DNA from 2 places in the Schaalia odontolytica genome. Region 1 is predicted to be linked to the other one. Evidence: riboswitches for the same ligand, from Rfam matches in the RefSeq annotation. Region 1 holds a riboswitch; the other holds the start of a gene.

Evidence for each region. A riboswitch is a leader RNA that binds a small molecule or an ion and turns the genes downstream of it on or off. The one in region 1 is predicted to bind thiamine pyrophosphate.
Region 2: it holds a riboswitch for thiamine pyrophosphate, as region 1 does, so the genes downstream of both, RDV55_RS08580 (phosphotransferase enzyme family protein) here and RDV55_RS05300 (ECF transporter S component) in region 1, are expected to answer to the same signal.

What each region holds. Positions count from the first base shown of each region.
Region 1 covers NZ_CP133472.1:1,229,630-1,239,514, reverse strand. The annotation lists gene RDV55_RS05305 (ATP-binding cassette domain-containing protein) at 1-2,188, opposite strand, end outside; gene RDV55_RS05300 (ECF transporter S component) at 2,181-2,780, opposite strand; TPP riboswitch at 2,812-2,914, opposite strand; gene RDV55_RS05295 (amino acid permease) at 2,943-4,412, opposite strand; gene RDV55_RS05290 (DUF2218 domain-containing protein) at 4,573-5,229, shown strand; gene RDV55_RS05285 (SRPBCC family protein) at 6,378-6,878, opposite strand; gene RDV55_RS05280 (DUF2249 domain-containing protein) at 7,077-7,673, opposite strand; gene RDV55_RS05275 (RidA family protein) at 7,756-8,211, opposite strand; gene RDV55_RS05270 (carbohydrate-binding domain-containing protein) at 8,410-9,885, opposite strand, start outside.
Region 2 covers NZ_CP133472.1:2,003,518-2,013,402, reverse strand. The annotation lists gene RDV55_RS08585 (ABC transporter substrate-binding protein) at 1-930, opposite strand, end outside; gene RDV55_RS08580 (phosphotransferase enzyme family protein) at 942-2,060, opposite strand; TPP riboswitch at 2,094-2,201, opposite strand; gene rimP (ribosome maturation factor RimP) at 2,298-2,768, opposite strand; gene RDV55_RS08570 (hypothetical protein) at 2,839-3,843, shown strand; gene RDV55_RS08565 (3-isopropylmalate dehydrogenase) at 3,934-4,983, opposite strand; gene RDV55_RS08560 (sialidase family protein) at 5,127-7,349, opposite strand; gene ilvC (ketol-acid reductoisomerase) at 8,006-9,031, opposite strand; gene ilvN (acetolactate synthase small subunit) at 9,035-9,547, opposite strand; gene RDV55_RS08545 (acetolactate synthase large subunit) at 9,547-9,885, opposite strand, start outside.

The DNA.
Region 1 (9,885 bases):
CCACGCCTCGGGCACGCCGCGCCCGCTCAAGCGCCTTCCAGTCGGCCGCCATGAGTGCCGTCATGCGCGCGCCCGCCAGCGAGGCCAGCACGGGGCGGGCTGGCAGACGCACGATCTGCGCGAGGCCGTCACCCATGTCGGTGGGGTCGATGCGGTCAAGCAGGGCGATCGCCGGGATGACAATCGCGCACATGCGGATGCCGATGCCGATAGCCAGCCAGATGGAATGCTCCGAGATCGCGGCCGGGCCGAGTTGCCAGTAGACGGTTCCACCGGGAACCGCGTACAGGAGCATGGACAGCGCGCCCAGCGGCGCGGCCACCAGGAGCGGCGTCGCCTTCAGGAAGAAGCTGCGCGCTGACACGCCCGACAGGGGCATCAGAGCGAGTTCGAGAGCAAGGGCCACGCCCGCGCTCACCGGGTCAATCGTCGCCAGCAGCGGCGTGGTCGCCACGAAGAGCGCAAGCACGCGGGCAACGGGGTTGGTCCGGGCGAGCAATCCTCGCATGCCGCGCCGCTCACCGGCCCGTGCGCCGCGCGAGGAAGCGGCGCTCTCCTTGCGTTCAACCCGTGGCCCCTCCGAGTCAGCGCGATCCGGCGAGGTGGCCTCGGCCTCGTCGGTGCGAGCCGCGAGCGCCGCGCCGCGAGCGCCGACCCGCCCGAGGTCGATGACGCGCTGGCCCATCGCGGCCACGAACGCGGGGTCGTGCGTGATCGACACCAGGGTGACGCCGCGATCGAGGGCACTGCGCAGCAGGCGCACGAGGCCCAGCCACGTGCCTCGGTCCTGGCCGAAGGTCGGCTCATCCAGGATCAGCAGCTCGGGGGCGCTGATGAGCGCGGTCGCCACGGACAGGCGGCGCTTCTCGCCGCCGGACAGCGTCATGGGGTTGGCGCGCGCAAGTTTAGTCAGGCCCAGGGCCTCAAGGTGCTCGTCGACGAGGGGAGCGATCTCCTCCTCGCTCATGCCGACGGCGCGCGGGCCAATCGCAAGTTCTTCGGCCACGGTGGAGGCCAGGAACTGATACTCGGGCTCCTGGAAGACCATCGACATGCGTCCCAGGAGCTGCTTGCTCGGCCACTCGTGCGGGTCGCCGCGCGTGCCGTCAGAGGTCTCAACCTCGACTGTGCCCGCGATGGGCGGCAGGAGGCCCGCCAGCGTCAGCGCGAAGGTCGACTTTCCGGCCCCGTTCGCGCCAACGATACAGGTGGAAACACCGCGCTCGATCGTCAGGTCGATGCCTTCTCGCGCGGGGGCCTCAGCGTCGTAGCCGATCGTCAGGTCTGCGACACGGGCGATAGGAGCCTCCTCGGACGAGGCCGGGGACACCTCGGGCGCGGCGCCGACCTCGGCTGCAACATCGTCGCCGGGCAGCCAAATGCCGCGCTCGCGCAGGGCGTCGCCCTGCTTCTCAAGGACCTCATCGAGCGGGCCGTCGGCGGCGATCGTACCGTCCGCGACCACGATGACGCGATCCACGAGCGAGGCCCACACGTCCACGCGATGCTCGACGACGACCATCGTCGCGCCCGTTCGCTCGACGACCGCCTCGACGGCGGCGCGCACCTCGGCGACGCCGCTCGGGTCCAGGTTCGCGGTCGGCTCATCCAGGAGCAGCAAACCCGGGCCCATGGCGAGAATCGACGCCAGGGCCAGGCGCTGCTTCTGCCCGCCCGACAGCTCCGTCGTCGAATGATCCAGGGGAACGCTCAGGCCCACGGCCTCGAGGGATTCCTCCACTCGAGGCCAGATCTCCTCGCGCGCAACCCCCATGTTTTCCATGCCGAAGGCCACGTCGTCGCCCACGCGGGCGAGGACCACCTGGGCCTCGGGATCCTGCATGAGCAGGCCTACGCGACCCCTGGCCTGCGCCGGGGCAACGCCGTCGACGGTGAGCGTGCCGGTGGCCTCGCCCTCCTCGGCGCCGCCCAACAGGCCGGCCAAACCGCCCATGAGCGTCGACTTACCCGACCCGGACGGGCCCAACACGAGCACGCGCTCGCCCGGCGCGATATCAAGATCAACATCGGCCAGCGCGGCTTTCTTGCGTCCAGCGTGACGCCACCCCCAGCCGCGCGCGCACACGCGCGCGCCCGCCCCCTCACCCGGCGCAACCGAGGCACCGGGGAAGGACGCGGGCGTGGTGGAGGCGGAGTGGGCCTCGTCCTTGGAGCGGAAATCAGACAAGCTCGCGCGCTCCACGGCCGGAAGCGAAGCGGTCCAGGGCTCCCGTCTTCGCCAGCGCGCTCGTCAGCGCCCACGCGAGCACTCCCGCCAGGACAATGCCGGACAGGACGCCGAAGAGCAGGTAGCACGCGTTGTAGAACGCGCCCTTCTCGATGTTGCCGAACACGATGAGCTCGAGGACCCATTCGACCGCGAAAGCCAGCGCGCCCGCAGCCGAAGCCACCCACACGTTGAAGCGACGGTAGGCGACGATGGCGAAGACGATCTCAGCACCGAGGCCCTGCGCCAGGCCCGAGTAGATCGTCTCGATGGCCCACTGGGAACCCAGGGCGGTAGAAACGATCGAGGCCAGCAGCTCGACAAAGAGCGCCGCGCCGGGCTTACGGATGATGTAGCCGCCGAGCGTGCCGCCCAGCAGCCAGATGCCAGTCGCCAGGCCGCCCAGACCGGGAGCGATGGCCTTGAGGATCTCATAGGCTGCACCACCGACCTGGTTCCACACGACGAAAATGAGACCACACGCGACACCCAAGATGGCGGCAGTGACGATGTCAATAACCCTCCAGCGGAGGGAAGGGGCAGTGGAGGCCATGCGAGTAAAACTCCCTTCGTGTTGCACGGCGGCCACGAGGGAAGAGCCTTCCTACGCCGGTATGATCCGGATCAGGTTCTACGGTCGGGGGATGTTCCCCTCTCAGCTCGCGTCGAGCTCCCGTGGCACGATGGGAAGCATAGTCACTGACTATGTGTTCCGCTACTCATGCAGGTGAGGGCCGGTATGTGGCCCGACGCCCGTTCCACCATCACCCAGAACCCCACGCGACGCGCGGCGCAGGAGGAAGTGGCGGTTCGCGAAAGCCGCGCCCACGATGAACGCGATCCAGATTAGGGAGTAGACCAGGCCGGGGCGAGTATCGTCCCAGGCCGCCAGGATGATGCCCATGCAGCCCATGAACACCAGGACAACCCACGCGCTGAGCGCGCCGCCCGGGGCCTTGAATCGTGAAGACTTGTGCAGCTGCGGGCGCTTGCGCAGGTAGACGAGGTAGGACACGACGATGACGACCCACACGCCCATGAAGAGGGTGGCTGACACGGAGGTCACCAGGGTGAAGGCCTCAGAGATCGAGCCACCCATCCCCATGATGACGATGCCCGACAGGAGGCACACGCACGACAGGAACAGTGCGTTGAGGGGCACGTGGTGCTTGGACAGGCGGGCGAAGACACCGGGAGCCTGCTCCTGGCGGGCCAGGCCGTAGAGCATGCGCGACGTGGAGTAGATGCCCGAGTTCGCGCTCGATGCCGCCGAGGAGAGGACCACCAGGTTGACGATCGTGGCCGCGGCACCCAGGCCGGTCAACGAGAACATCGTGACGAAGGGGGAGCGCTCCGGGCTCACCTGATCCCACGGCGTCACCATCATGATGGCCGCGAGCGCCGCCACGTAGAACAGCATGATGCGCACGGGGATGGAGTTGACGGCCTTAGGCAGGGTGTTGTCCGGGTCGTCGGTCTCTGCGACGGTCGTGCCGACCATTTCGATGCCGATGAAGGCGAAGAGGGCGATCTGGAAGCCGCCGAGGAAGCCGGTGAATCCGGTCGGGAAGAAGCCTCCGTGGCTCCACAGGTTCGACACCGCGGCCGCTGTCCCTTCGGAGTCGACTGTCCCCATGGCAACCATGCCGAAACCGACGACCACCAGGGCGATGATCGCGACGATCTTAATGAGGGCGAACCAGAACTCCGTCTCGCCAAACGCCTTGACCGTCATCGCGTTGAGGGCGAAGAGCAACAGCGTCGTGGCACCGATGGGGATCCAGGCGGGCAGGTCCGGCCACCAGAAGCGCGCATAGCCCGTAATTGCGACCATGTCGGCGACTCCTGTGACAACCCAGCACGCCCAGTAGGTCCACCCCGTCACGAAACCGGCCCACGGGCCGATGAGGTCGCGGGCAATGTCCGCGAAGGTCGCGTACCTGTGGTCGGAGAGCAGCAGCTCGCCGAGGGTGCGCATGAATAGGAATAAGACGGCGCCGATGATCATGTACACCAGCAGGATCGAGGGACCCGCGACGGAGATCGTCTTACCCGAGCCCATGAACAGGCCCGTGCCAATCGCGCCACCGATGGCGATCAGCTGGATGTGGCGGTTCTTCAGCGTGCGCTGAAGTTTTTCGCCACCCTGCTGGGGCTCACCAGTCTCAACGTGCTCACTAGTCATCGTTTCCCTTTCCGCCAGGTCGCGCCCCGAGGGCGTTTTGCGCGACCTTTGCGCGCTTACATGAAGCGCTTGACTATCCAACGCTACCGCACGGTTAAGCCCATGAACGAATCTGGAGCCACGTATGGCAGCAACAACACAACCAAGTTAGGTTTACCTTATGACACAGAATGAGACGTTATCGCCCCGAGAGACCGGGGCACCCACGACCCCCAAGGGCACGCACCACTCCCCCGCTTCCCCGCGCAATCCCGCCACGGACACAAGCGTCCCCGCCACGGCTAAGAGCGAGCCTCACCAGGCAGTATCCGACGCTCCCGCCCCCGCATCCCCCGCCGTTTCCGCCTCCCCTCACGCAAGCATCTCCGCCACGGCGCAGGGCGGGCCTCAGCGGTCGACTGCCCCGGCCTCGTACCCCCTGATCTCCACGGCGACCATCGCCACGGATCGGGCGTCGCGCTACGGCAAGCAGCTGGTCACCCACATGGCTCACAAGATCACAGGTTCGTGGGACGGGCACACCGACACCGGCTACCTGCTGTTCGACCGCGAGGGTCCGGTCCAGGGACGCTTCGACGTGGTCGCGTCTGCGTCGGCGCTGAGTATTGAGCTGCGCACACTGCCCGAGCGCGCCGATCGCCTCGAATCCATCGTCGGCATCCACCTGGCGCGCTTTGGCGCGCGCGACTCCCTGGCCATCTCCTGGCGCCGAGCCGACGGCTCCGAGGGAACCTCGCAGGGGCCCCTCACCCCCGAAGAGGTCGAGGCCCACGCCCGCGCCAAGAAGGCGGCACGCGAGGCGGCGGGCAACAAGTAGGACTGGGGTAACCAATAGCACGACTGGGGAAATAGGAAGTACGTAACAGGGCCGTAAGTTTGCGCATACCCCACACGGTGCGCGCCACAACTGCTGCCCTGGACGTTACACCCGTTACGGGGCAGTACACCCGTTACGGGGCAGTACACCCGAACAGAGAGGGTGCACTGCCTACGTATCGGGTGCATTGCTTACGTATCGGGTGCATTGCTTACGTATCGGGTGCAGCACCCTCACCAACGATCACAACAGCACCGGCGGCGGAGCAGGCATTGAATTCCGATCTGCGGTGCGGACGGTACGCGCGGCCACTCAGCCACTTCATCAATGGCGCGCCTTACACCAAAGAGCAAGGGTTACCCACCCCTACACAAAACCCGGGACTTGACACACCTCTCCAAGGATCTAACACCCCAAAAGAGGCCCATACTCGGTGCGCGCCACAACTGCTGCCCTGGACGTTACACCCGTTACGGGGCAGTACACCCGTTACGTGGCACTACACCCGTTAGGGCAGTACACCCCTTACGTGGCACTACACCCGTTAGGGCAGTACACCCCTTACGTGGCACTACACCCGTTACGGGGCAGTACACCTCTTACGTGGCACTACACCCGAACAGAGAGGGTGCACTGCCTACGTATCGGGTGCATTACTTACGTATCGGGTGCAGCACCCTCACCAACGAGCACAACGGCGGACATAATCATTCGCGCACGCGCACATCTACGTCGCGAGCGCTGATCCGGCGACAAGGAGTAGCGACACCACCGACAGCCGCACCCCGCGACAAGTAACCCCAACAACAACAATCTCGCGACAAGTAACCCCAGCATCACGCAACCCCAACAACGATGCCCCGACATCAGGCAACAACCGCGACAACCATTCGCCACAACAAGGAACCCAGCAACGAACAAGCACGCGACAACAAGAAAACGACATCAACCCCCCCCCGACAACCACCACTAGAACCTAGAAACCTAGATAGAACCTAGAAACCTAGAGAACCTAGAGAACCTAGACGCATCAAAGAGCCCCCGCAGCCTCACGACTGCGGGGGCGTCACACGCGGCTTCGTCGCGCGCCGACGATTCGCGCGCACTCAACGGAATGCTTCGGCGCTGCCTGCACGGGTTATCCCGCGTCAGCGCGAAAGCTCAGATGATCTGCGGCCCTCAAGGTAGGTCTTCGCGGCGCGCAGGACCTGCTCCCACATGCCGATCGCATCATCGTAGGCCTGGCGAGCCACGGCCTCGTCGTCAGACACCGACGCCAGACCCGACTCCTCCACGTGGATGGCCACGCCGCCGCGCTCCTCGGACAACGAGATCTCAACGCGGGTCGCATACTCGTCCGGCAGCTCGTCGTCGGCCAGCGGGTACCAACGGAAGGCGACGACGTCCATCGGGTCCTCGTCGGCCTTCTCGATCAGCCAGTCGCCGGCGTCCGGGTCGCTCACGCGATAGAGGCCGTCGTCACCGAGGCTCACCTCGTGGTCACCCAGCGGGCCATCGTTGACCCACCAGCCCGGCTCCGACACGAGCACCCACGCGGCCTCGATGTCGCAGTCCACGACCACGTCGGTCTCGACGCGATCCAGCTCGTCCTCAACGTCGGCGTCAGAAGTCATGTCAAAGAAGCTCATACACCAACGGTACCGGGTCGAGCGCTCGCAGTCACGCGAATGGGGACCCAAACGGGCACCCATCAGCACTCAACGGGCACGCGAGCAGTTTCGGGAGCGGGTGCCCTCACACCCGCGACCAGCATGCGGATACGACGAGGCCGTGGCCGGCCCCGCGGGCAGGGAGAGTCGGCCACGGCCTCGTCGCGTCAAACAGCCTCAGGCGAGGCGCGTGATGCGGTAGCGCCAATCCACGGGACCGACCTCGAGGGTCTCGACGCGGTAGTGCTGCTCGGAGTCCTGGAGGTGCGCAAACAGCGGCTCGGGCTGGTGGGGCGCGCAGATCTGGATGTTCTCGCCGACGGGCAGGTTGTCGACCGCGGCGAAAAGGACCGCGTGGCGCACGACGCGGGGAATCGAGTGGATGACCAGCTCGTCCGCGCCGGGGCGGTGGATGACACCGGCACCAGCCGCGTGGGCCTTGCCGTGACCATGCCCGTGGCCTCCTCCGTGACCGCCGCAGCCACAGCCACCGGCTGTGGAGGCGATGGGCTCAGCGGCCATCTCGTGAGGACGCTCGGCGGGGGCTTCGGCGGCCTGCGCGCCATGCCCGTGGCCACCGCCATGGCCGTGACCGTGTCCACCGCAGCCACAGCCTCCACCACGCTGGTCGGGGGCCTGCTCGGCGGGAGCCGGAGCCTGCTCAGCGGCAGCGCGTTCCTTCTTGCCCTCGCCGCTGCAGCCGCACCCGCAGCTGCCGTCCTCGGAGGGGACGGTGTTGGCGTCGACCAGCTTGAACATCTGACGGTCAGTCATATCATTTCCTTATCTGTCGGCCCGAAAGGCCATTTCGGCATACCTCACCCAGTGTAGGCACGCCTCAGCCGCGCCCGCGCGTTCACTTGATGAGGAACTCAGCCTCGACCTCGACGCTGACGTTGAGGGGCAGAGCGGCGACGCCGACGGCGCTGCGCGCGTGCTGGCTGCCGAAGATCTCACCGAAGAGCTCGGAGGCACCGTTGATGACGCCGGCCTGTCCGTAGAAGTCGGGGCGAGAGGACACGAAGCCGACGACCTTGACGACACCCGCGAGGTTGTCGATGCCCCCCGCGACGGAGGCGGCCGCGGCCAGGGCATTGAGGGCGCACACGCGCGCCGCGTCCTTGGCATCCTCGGGGTCCGCGCCGTCCTCACCGACCGCGCCGATGCACACGGGTTCGCCGTCAACGACGGGGATCTGGCCGGAGGTACGCACGACACCGCGATCGATGACGGCGGGCACGTAGGCGGCGACGGGGGTCGCGACGGCGGGCAGTTCGAGGCCGAGTTCGGCGAGCTTCTCGGAGGGGAGCATGTGAGGTCCTTTCGTTCCATCGACGAGGCCGGGGCCTCGTCCCTATGGCCCCAGTTTAGTTGCGCTCTGCCCTGGGGTGGCGGGCGAGCGCGCGGGCGTGAGATCCCAGCCGATGCCTCGTCGAAAGAGACGAGAGCTCGGACGCGAGTGCGCCCCACGTGTCGACAATCACGCGGGGCGCACTCTCTTGCGGAGGCGTCAGCCCTGGGGAGCGGCCGGGGGCTGGCCGCCCTGTCCCGGACCACCGGCAGGGGGCTGGCCGCCCTGTCCCGGGCCGCCCGCCGGGGGCTGTCCACCCATCCCCATGCCTCCCTGACCAGCCGTCACCGAGGTCTCGGCGCCATCAACGCTCACCGTGTAGGCGGTGCCGTTGGTCATGCCGGAGGTGGAGTACAGGACGTTTCCGAAGGCCTTGGGGGAGGTGTAGGTGCCCAGGACCGCACCGGAGGAGTCCGTGATCGTCACGGTCGAGCCGGCGGAGCCGGACGCGGAGGCGGAGATCCAGCCCTGGCCGCCGGTCGCGGTCGGCGTCTCCACCATCTCGCTCGTCGCGAAGGCGATGACCGTGCCACCCGTGATGCTCATGGCGCCGTTGGAATCCAGGGCGCCGTTCGCGCCGGACGCCGGGCCATAGACGGTGGTCGTGCCGCCGCTGATGGTCAGCGAGCCGTTGGAGTCGAGGCCGTCTCCGTTCGCGTTGACGGTCACGCTGCCGCCGGTGATGTTCAGCTGCTCGCCGGTGTCCTCCATGGATCCGCCGCCATCAGCCATGCCGCCGGGGCCCGCCTGGGTCGCGGAGGTCGACGAGGTGCTCGCCGTGTCCTCGGAGGCGGTCTCCGCGGTGGCGGCCAGGCCGGCCTCGACCGTGATCGAGCCGGAGGCGTTGATGCCGTCGTCCGTAGATGTCAGGTCAACCGTACCGTCGGAGATTGTGATGAGGCCGCCCTCGAGGGCCTCGTTCGACTGGGTGACGGTCACGTTCGCGCCGTCCAGGACGGCAGCGACCTCGGTGTGTACGCCGTCGTCGCCGGAGGCAGCAGTGATCGTGCCGGAGCTGAGGCGCAGCGCGCCGTCGGAGTGGATGGCGTCGTCCCCGGAGTCGATGGTGGTGGTGCCACCGTCGACGATGATGTAGGTGCCGGCCTTGATTCCCTTGGCCGAGCCGGAGTCGGGCGCGCCAGCCGACGCACCGCCGCCCGAAGTGATCGACAGGGTGCCACCGGTGATGATCGCGTCGGTGTAGGCGTCGATGGCGTCGCCGGTCGAGGTCAGGGTGACCGTGCCATCCACGATGGAGACGTAGCCCTTGGTGTCGTCGTTGTCCTGGTCAGCCTTGAGGGCGTCGCCCCCGGAGTTGACTGTGACGGTGCCACCGGCCACGATCAGGGAGTCCTTGCCGCGCAGGCCGTCGTCCGAGGCCGTGGCGTTGATCGTGCCCCTCAGGACGTACAGGTCGTCCTTGGAGGTGATCGCGTCCGAGGTGCCGGAGGTCACGTTGAGCGTGCCCGAGCCGGTGATCGTCAGGTCCATGTCGGCGTAGATCGCGGCGTTCGCGTCCTCCGTGCCGGTGTAGGTGCCGTCGGTGATCGTTGAGGTTCCCTCGAGAGAGAGGACAAGGTCGTCGCCGCTGGTCGCTTCGATCGCTGCACCCGTCGAGGAGGTGATGGTCGCATT
Region 2 (9,885 bases), 770 kb from region 1:
GTCGATGTAGCCCTGCCAGCGAGCCGGGTCGCCGTGGCCGACGCTTCCAGAGGAGTCCTGCCAGTACTTTGAGGAAAGAAGCTCCTGGCTGCGCGATGCTAGTTCGCGGTCGATCGCAGCGTCGGGGTTAGTGCTTATGAGGGCGTCCACTGCGGCAGACGGATCGGCGATGGCATCCTTGTATCCGCGCTGGGTCGCCCGGATGAAACGCTTAGCCAGGTCGGCGTGGTCCCGCAGGTAGGTGGGGGTTGTGACCAGTCCGAGCTCGGCGGGGGTCGTTTCGACTCCGTAGTCGGCGGGCATAAACCACTTCAGGGGAGTGCCTGCGAGTTCGGCTTCGATGCCTTCCCACGTCGTGAGGCCTTCGGCGTAGTCTGCGGTGCCGTTGTAGACGGCGGCATAGGCGCTGGTGCCGAGGAGGGCCGTCTCCACGTTTCCTTGCCCGCCGTCGTTGCGGATCATCGTTTGCACCTTCGCGACGCCCTCGGCCGCTCCCCACGTAGCGAAGAGTTTGCCGTCGAGATCAGCGGGCCGAGTAATGTCCGTGTTATCCGCGCGCACGGCGATCCCCTGCGAGGATTGTTGCTGGAGGTTGAACACCATGGTCATCTCGTCCCCTCGAGCGCGTCCGCTGATGACCGAGTAGGCGCCCTCGAAGGCGAAGTCTGCTCCCCCTCCGAGTAGGACGGAGGCGGAACCCGCTTCGGAGTAGGGCAGGATATCCACATCGATGCCCTCTTGTTCGTAGTAGCCACGCGCCATGGCGAGGTAGACGCCGGAGTGGTTGGTATTCGGGGTCCAGTCCAAAACGACGCTCACGCTTTGGCGTTGTGGGCTGCTCTGTGGGGTGCTCGCGTTGCCTGCACACGATGCGAGCGCGAGCGCGCAGGCGGGCAGGAGGGCAGTCAGTGCTGCGAGTGGTCGTCTCATCGTTGGTCCTTTCAGTGGTGTGAGATCGCGTCGTCGAGCCATGCGAGGTAGTCGCGCCCGGGTTGGCGGGTGAACCATCGCGTGTGCTCACCGAAGAAAACGTCCAGGCACCAGTCGGCACCGGGCATGGATTTGGTCGCCCCGTACTGGTATTCGATCCAGTTCAGGCCGGATTCGGCTTGAATCAGGGGCATGAGGGCGAGGAGGCCTCGCCGCTCGAGCGGGCTGAGGGGTCGCATTTCCTCGTATCCGTCGATGAGGGCGAGGGTGATGTCGCGGTGGACTGCTTCTTCGTCGCCGTCGACGATGCGAGTCCATTCGAAGGCGTTTCGTTCGATGATGAGAGCCAGGTCGTAGACGGAGGGGTTGCGGTCTGCCAGTCCGAAGTCGATGAACTGGGAGGGGGCCAGGCCCTTCCAGAAGACGTTGGAGACGTGCAGGTCTCCGTGCGTCCAGGAGGTGGGCAGCTGGGCGGCGATGGGGGCGTAGGCGGCCGCGAAGTCGAGGTGGGGTGCCCACTGGTCCTCGATGCGCCTACCGGAGTCACGCAGGTAGGCCCGGACACCGGGACGCTCAGCGAGCCACTGGGGCAAGTCGCGGCGAGGGTCCTGCGCAAAGAGTCGCATCCGCGATTGATAGGCGCTCGGCGGGTTGAGCGCGGCGTGATAATCCGACGAGGCCAGGGCGAGGCGGGCGGTCATGGATCCGAGGGCGTGAGCTTCGTCGAGCGTGCCGGGAATCGTCCACGTGGGGTCGTCGCGGTAGCGGTCCTCGCCGATGGCACCCTCGCACACTTCCCACGTCCCCGTCGGCGTTTCCCAGACGGTGTCAGAGTCGGCGAAGGGTAGGAATGCGGGGGTGGGAAATCTTCTCGCGCGGATGTGTGCGACGAGGCCGTGGACTGCGCGCAGATGGTCGGCGGGGACGGCACCGGGTGCGTAGCGTTTGATGAAGACTGTCGAGGTGCCTGCGTCGACGAGGATTCCCGCTGCTGTGGGGCGGTTGGAGACCTGCAGGACGGTACCTGTGAGAGGGGTGGCGAGGCGGGCAAGCACCCGCTCACATTCGTCTTCGGAGATGACGGGCCAGACCCTGGTCGTCACGTCGAGGTGTTTGTTGCTGTCGCTCACTACGGCTCTTTCGCGTGCGCGCACGAGCCTTCGTGGAAGAAGTGTCTGCGTCCCTACGCCGGTATGATCCGGATCAGGTGTGTCGGTCGGAGGATCGCCTCCCTCTCAGCCCCCTACTGTCAGGGCTCCCGTGCATCGCGTCACACTCTACACCCCGACGGGGAGATATATCAACTAGATCACAGAAATATGCCCGGCTGCGTGGACGCAGCCGGGCACGTGGGCGGTGTGAGGAGCTTAGTCCCCCGACCCAAAGTCGACACGGGAGCGCGCCTTCCTCATGTCCTGGTAGTCAATGATCGTCGTTTCGCCGTCAACGTCGATCGTCGCGCTGGTCTCGTCGGCCGCGACGACGCGACCGGAAACGTAACCGCCGGCACGCAGCTTGATCCGCACTAGGCGTCCGATCTGTCGCATCCAGTGCCCGACCTTCGTGAGCTCGCGTTCGGCCCCGGGAGTAGACACTTCCAGCAAGTATTCGCCGTCGATCGGGTCCGCTGCGTCCAGGGCTTTCGACACGGCGCGGGACACGTCTGCGAGCGTGTCGGAATCAATTCCGCCTGCGCCGATCGGTGCCTCGACGATGACCCGGAGGAGCGGCATCGCATCTGAGCGCGAACGGATGACTGAGTCCAGTTCCAGTCCCGACTGTGCGACCACGGGAGCCAGCAGCTCCTCGAGCGGTCCCTCTGACGTGGACGATGCCATATGTGCCTATCTTTCTGTCGCGTAAGCGGGTCAGTTCCCTATCCTACCCGGGGTGTGGGATGATGCGGATGTGCGTTTCGCAAAACTGACTTTGACCACACGTCGCCTCCCCGGCCTCGCTGCGACTGGAGCGGCGCTTCTCGCGCTGTCCGCGTGCTCGTCCTCGTCCCTGCCGACTCTGTCTGGTTTTGACGCGGTGCGCGACCAGGCCGCGCGTACGGAGGCGGCAGCATCCGAGCGCGCGACCCAGCTCGCTGAGGTCGCGACGGAGTGCGCATCGTGTTCGGCTGCTCTGCGTTCCGTCGCGTCGGCGTCACATGAGCGGCTCGAGGTGCTGGGGGGCCTGTGGGATCCGTGGGGAGGGGCGACGCCCGAGGGCGAGTCCGCTCCGGCCCCAGTCTCCGAGGCTCCCACCGACGTGTCTGCTTTCGTCTCGTGGCTGGCCCGCACAGCGACCCGCGACCTGGAGATCGCCGCTGACCCCAATCGCACGTCCTCCGAGGAGGCCCGCACGCTGTCGGCCGCGTCGCTTGGCCGTTACGCGAGCGCCGTGACGATCGCCCACGCGTACGGCATCGAGGTGGACACAGGTCTGGATCAGGCGCTCCTTGTCAATGATCGAGTGAATATTGCTTCGCGTCAGGGAGTCCAGACCTGGTCCATTGATCTCTTTGACGCTCCGACGCTCTCCTCTTCCTTTGCCCCCTCGGGCAAGAAGCTGCCCGACTCTCAGGAGCTGTCGACTGCGGTCGCAACCTGGGATTGCACGGCGTCCACCCTGCCGAAGGCTCAGGTCAGCGCCGGCTCCCTGTCCGACGCGTACGCCGTGTCGGGCGAACTTCTGGTTCGCGTAGACATCGCCCTGCGTGCCGGTGCGACGGATACCCGTTCTCCTCGCTGCAACCTCGGTTTCCTTGACGCCCCGTCTCTAGCCGCAAATCTGCTGGCGGCGGACGCCGCGATGCTAGCCAGCGACTCCGCCGACGTGCGGGCAGCGGGGGCAAGCGCAGCATTGGCGGACATCGAGCAGTGGGCGCCTCGCACGACACTTCCCGCCCTCATCGGCACACGCTGAGGCATTCCGCCAACGCCCAGCAGGGGCGACCATAGGCAAACTACAGGGCCGCTCCCCGTTCGGGGAGCGGCCCTGCGTCATTGTCTGGGGTCAGACCCTGGCTGCGATATCGTCTCCGATCTGGGAGGTCGATCGCACGAGGGGGCTGCCGCTGGCCGCGGCCTCGGCGCGGGCGGCCATGTCTGCGTCGATCGCGGCGCGCACACGCTCCGCTTCCTCGGCGTAGCCCATGAAGTCCAGCATGAGCGCGACCGACGAGACGGTCGCGGTCGGGTCGGCCTTGCCCTGCCCGGCGATGTCGGGGGCGGAACCGTGCACGGGCTCGAACATGGAGGGGAAGACGCGCGAAGGGTTGAGGTTGCCGGAGGCGCTCAGGCCAATGCCGCCGGTGACGGCCCCGGCCTCGTCGGTGAGAATGTCTCCGAAGAGGTTGTCCGTGACGATGACGTCGAAGCGGCCCGGGTCGGTGACCATGTAGATGGTCGCGGCGTCAATGTGGCAGTAATCGACGGTCACGTCGGGGAACTCCTCCCCCACCTCGTCGACGATGCGTCGCCACATGTGTCCCGCGTTGACGAGGACGTTGTGCTTGTGGACCAGGGTCAGATGCTTCTTGCGAGAGGACGCCGTCTCGAAGGCGTAGCGCACGACGCGCTCGACGCCGTAGGCGGTGTTGACGCTGACCTCGGTGGCGATTTCGTGGGGGGTGCCCACGCGCACGGCCCCGCCGTTGCCGCAGTAGAGGCCCTCCGTGCCTTCGCGAACGACGACGAAGTCGATGTCGCCGGGGTCAGCCAGCGGACTGGGCACGCCCTCGTAGTATTTCGAGGGGCGAAGGTTCACGTAGTGATCGAGGGCGAAACGCAGCTTGAGGAGCAGTCCGCGCTCAAGGACTCCCGAGGGAACGGAGGGGTCGCCGACCGCACCCAGGAGGATGACGTCATGGCGCTTGATGGCCTCGAGGTCTTCGTCGGTGAGGGTGTCGCCGGTCGCGTGCCAGCGCTCGGCACCCAGGTTGAAGAGAGTCGTAGAGTACTCAATACCCTTGTCCGCCAGAACGCGGTCCAGGACCTTGAGGCCTTCAGGGACGATTTCCTTGCCGATGCCGTCTCCGGGGATTACTGCGATGTTCAGTGTCATGTCTCCATCTTCCCCCGGCCGCGTGTCCGGCGACGGAATCGTTCCACCACGTGGGCCGATTCCCAGGTGACGTCTCCCATAGACGAGGCCGGGGCCGGGAGGGTGCTCACGCTCCCCCGGCCCGGCCTCGCGTCAGACACGGATCAGATCCACGCACCCGACGGCGCGAAGAAGTACCAGCGGCCGTCGATCATCTGCCAACCGGTGACCATGTGGCCGTCGCCGGCGAAGTAGTACCAGGCGGAGCCGAGCTGCTGCCAGCCGGTGAGCATGGCACCCGACGGGGCCAGGTAGTACCAGCTACCGGCGTGCTGCCAGCCGGTGAGCATCGCGCCGGAGGCGGAGAAGAGATACCAGGTGCCGTCGATCTGGGTCCAACCGGTGGCCATCGCGCCGGTCGCAGGATCGAGGTAGTACCAGCTACCGGCGTCCGTGAGCCATCCGCTCGCGCGAGCGCCGTAGGCATTGTAGTAACTCCACACGCCGCCCTGGTTATCCCAGCCGGTGACCATCATGCCATCTGCGCCGAAGCGGTAGGTGGCCTCGCCAATGACGATCGTCTGGTTCATCGCGTAGCTGGAGTCTTCCAGCTGCCACTTCCAACCCGAACCGGTATTGACCCAGTGGGCGGGAGTGGCCGTCGGGTTCGGTTCCGGGGCGGGCTGCGGCTGCGGGTCCGGCATGGGCTCGGGCTCGGGGGCGTCCTCTTCGCCGGGGTCGGTCAGGCCGAGGTAGTCGGCATCCAGGCGCATGAATTCGATGTTCTTGTATCCGCCTGACTCGTACAGCAGGCCCCAGGTACCGTCACCGAGGGGGTGCAGCGTCGAGTAGGCCATCTCGCCGCTCTCGAAGACCTTACCGTCGTTCCAGGTGAAGCCGTCATCGTAGGAGATGCGAATCGTACCGTTGGCGCGGGCACTGGAGGAGTCGGCGTTGGAGAAGAGCAGGACGCGGGCTCGCGCGGAGCCTTCGGGGGCATCCGGGTAGGCGCGAACGATGGAGGCGTTGTTACGCGGGTCTGTCAGGTCCCAGTTGTGGCGGAAGGGGCCCCAGGTCTCGCCGCCGTCGTAGGAGATGGCTTCGAGGCGTTGTCCCGCAGTTCCCTGCGTGCGCGAGTTGAGCAGTAGACGGCCGTCGGAGAGCTCGACGACCTTGTTCTCGTCCGCGCTTCCCTCGGTGGGCGCGCCGGGCTTCCAGGTCACGCCGTGGTCGTCGGAGTAGACGGAGACGGCCTTGAGGGAGGTGGTTCCCGCGTCGGCGACGGCGTACTGCTGGATGAGGCGGCCCGAGTAGGCACCGTAGCGCAGCTGAATACCCTCGCCGGAGGAGGCGAAGCGAGTAAACCACCTGTCGGTGTAGCCGGCGCTCACCTGGTCGGTAATGGTGCGGGGGTTGACCCAGGTCTCACCGTTGTCGTGGGATTCAACCACGTGGGCGTGCAGGATGTTACGAGCCTCGGGGTCGGTGCCAAGCTGAGACTGGAAGAGTCCCGCATCGTAGGACTTGACCGAGAAGAGGAAGATCGTGCCGGTTGTGCGGTCGACGACGAAGGAGGGATCGGAGTAGCCGATCTTGTCGGCACCGGGACTGCCAGCCAGGGCCGTCTTGATCGGGGTCCAGGACTTTCCGCCGTCCTTGGAGATTCGGTAGACGATGGAGTTGGCCTGAGGCGCGTCCTGACAGGTGTTGGGGCGGCCGTCCCAGGAGGCGATGATCCAGCCGTTGTTCGCGGTGGTCAGCGCGGGGATCCGGTGGCAGGTGAAGCCTGCGAGGCCGGGGGATGCGAGGCGAACTTTGTCGCCAATCGCGTAGTCCTGGGGGGTTTCGAGCGGGTCGGGAGCCGGGGGATGCGCCCCCTGAGCGACGGTGATCGGATCACTGTTGGCGGTGATACCGCCGGCGATGACGTCGGTGCCATTGCGGTCACGGGTGGCTGCCCACGTTGAGGTGGGGGTGAAGCTACCGGCTGCTACGTCTGCTGCCGTCACGGTGTGGGTGGCGGTCGTGCACTGCTTGGTCGTGTGCGCGGCCAGGTTATGCCAGCGGCAGTTGGGGGCACCGGTGGTGAGAACGCCGGACAGGTTGGAGTCCACCGGGAAGACGGTGAGCGCATTGTCGGTGTTGTTGGTGTAGGTGAAGGTGACGGTGATGAGGTCGCCCTCGTACACCTTGTCTCCGTGGGAGTCGGTGCGTGTGGCGGTGACGGTGATCGGGGCCGATTCTTCATCGGTTGCCGCGACCACCGTGGGAGCGGCGGCGTCAGTGTCACTGGTGGGCGTTGCAAACGCGGGAACTGAGAGCGTCGCGCATAGCAGCGCTGCTCCCGAGACGGCCGCGAGGGCACGCCCGTAGTGGCGGAGGGTCATCGTTGGTCCTTCCGATGTGGGTGGTCATTCTGAGGCGAGCAAGTCATATCTTCCTCTCCACAAGATTCATCATACAAATTTAGATGCTGACCAACCAGTTATACGACATATATGTGCCACACCAGACCCCATGGATAACGCAAAACCATAAGGACGCGAACAACTGTCACACCCAGCTTTCTCGCCAGCTTCGCCCAGAAGGAGCCAATAGCACCATCCCAACGCACACGAACAGCTTCGGATGTCACACTCTGCGCCAGCGCCGCGATAGCGATGCACTTCGCGCCAACAAGCCAGCTCCCAATCGGTCAAACCCCAGCTCTATTGACCGAGTGACAGAGCTTGAACTCACACCCGAAACACGCTCCCAGCGCGAAGAGAGGATTGACTTGGGACAACGATGGGACCGCGCGGGATCGCGAGCACGACACCACGACGCTACAAGCTCCTAATTGTTGTCTCGCTCGAGCTCACGACAAGCGGCGCACGCATTGCCATCAGCACTGAAAGGCCCTCGGTCCGTCTTGGCGCATCCACAGAGGCCAAACCCGAGCGCCGCCTCTAGCTGCCTGCAGACGAGCGCATAGAACAGCCCCGGCCTCGTCCATAAGAGGAACGAGGCCGAGGCTTGAGACTTGCCGGAACTTAGCTCGAGATCAGCGCGCGGCGCTGCCCTCGGTGTAGTCCTCGTCGGTGTCGGTCCAGCCGAAGGCCTTGCGCAGCTTCTGGCCGGTCTTCTCGATCGGGTGGGCCTCTTCCTCGGCGCGCAGCGCCTTGAACTCGAGGGCGCCGTTATCCTGATCGGCGATGAACTTGCGGGCGAAGGTGCCGTCCTGGATGTCGGCCAGGACGTCCTTCATGGCCTGCTTGGAGGACTCGTTGATGACGCGCGGGCCGGAGACGTAGTCGCCGTACTCGGCGGTGTCGGAGCAGGACCAACGCTGCTTGGTGATGCCGCCCTCGTTGATGAGGTCGACGATCAGCTTCATCTCGTGGCAGACCTCGAAGTAGGCAATCTCGGGCTGGTAGCCGGCCTCAACCAGGGTCTCGAAGCCGGCCTGGATCAGGTGAGAGACGCCGCCACACAGGACAGCCTGCTCGCCGAACAGGTCGGTTTCGGTCTCCTCGGTGAAGGTCGTCTTGATGACGCCGGCGCGGGTGCCGCCGATGGCCTTCGCGTAGGAGAGGACCAGATCCCAGGCCTGGCCGGAGGCGTCCACCTCGACGGCGACGACGTCCGGGGTGCCCTTGCCCTGGGTGTAGGTCTCGCGGACCTTGTGGCCGGGACCCTTGGGGGCGACCATGACCACATCGTGACCCTCGGGGACCTCAATGTAGCCGTAGCGGATGTTGAAGCCGTGTGCGAAGAGAAGGGCGGCACCTTCCTTCAGGTTGGGGGCAACCTGCTCGGCGTACACGGAGCGCTGGACCTGGTCGGGCAGCAGCAGCGAGACGACGTCGCCCTCGGCGACGGCCTCGGCCACGTCCTTGACCTCAAGGCCCGCGGCCTCAGCCTTGGCCCAAGAAGAGGAACCGGGGCGCAGGCCGACGACCACGTCAACTCCGGAATCCTTCAGGTTCAGCGCGTGCGCGTGACCCTGCGAACCGTAACCGATGATGGCAACCTTCTTGGACTGGATCAGCGACAGATCTGCGCCGTCGTCGTAGATGATTTCTGCCATTTGTCATTTCTCCTTCAGTTGATCCGTGATCGAGCGTGACCCGCGGCCGATGGCCACGGCGCCCGACTGGACGAGTTCGGTGACGCCGTAGGGCTCCAGGGCCCGCAGCAGCGCCTCCAGCTTGGGTAGGGAGCCGATCGATTCGATGACGACCGACTCGGGTTGCACGTCGACGACGTGTGCGCGGAACAGGTCCACGATCTGCAGGACCGAGGTGCGACGGGTCTCGTCAGCCTGGACCTTCATCATGAGCAGACGCCGTTCGACGGAGTCTTCGGGGTCAAGCTCCACGACTTTCAGGACGTTGATGAGCTTGTTGAGCTGCTTGACCACCTGCTCGATGGGCGCGGAGTCGGCGTCCACGATGATGGTCATGCGGGAGATTTCGGGATGCTCCGTCTCCCCCACGGTCAGCGACTTGATATTAAAGGCGCGGCGGGCGAAAAGCGCGGCGACGCGGGTAAGCACGCCGGGCTTGTTCTCGACCAACACGGCCAGAGTGTGACGGTTTGTCATCAGTCTTCCACCTCCCAGTCGGGCGCCATGCCCTTGGCGTAACGAATTTCATCGTTGGACACGCCCGCGGCAACCATCGGCCAGACCATCGAGTCCTTGGAGACGCGGAAGTCAATGAGGACGGGGCGGTCGTTGATCGACATGGCCCAATCGATGGCCTCGTCGACCTCGTCGATGGAGCGCACGGTACGCGCCGCCATGCCGTAGGCCTGCGCGAGCATCTCGAAGTTCGGGATCTGCTCCCCCTCAACCGGGTTGAGCGTCGTGTTCGAGTAGCGCTTGCCGAAGAACAGGGACTGCCACTGGCGGACCATGCCCAGCACGGAGTTGTTGATGAG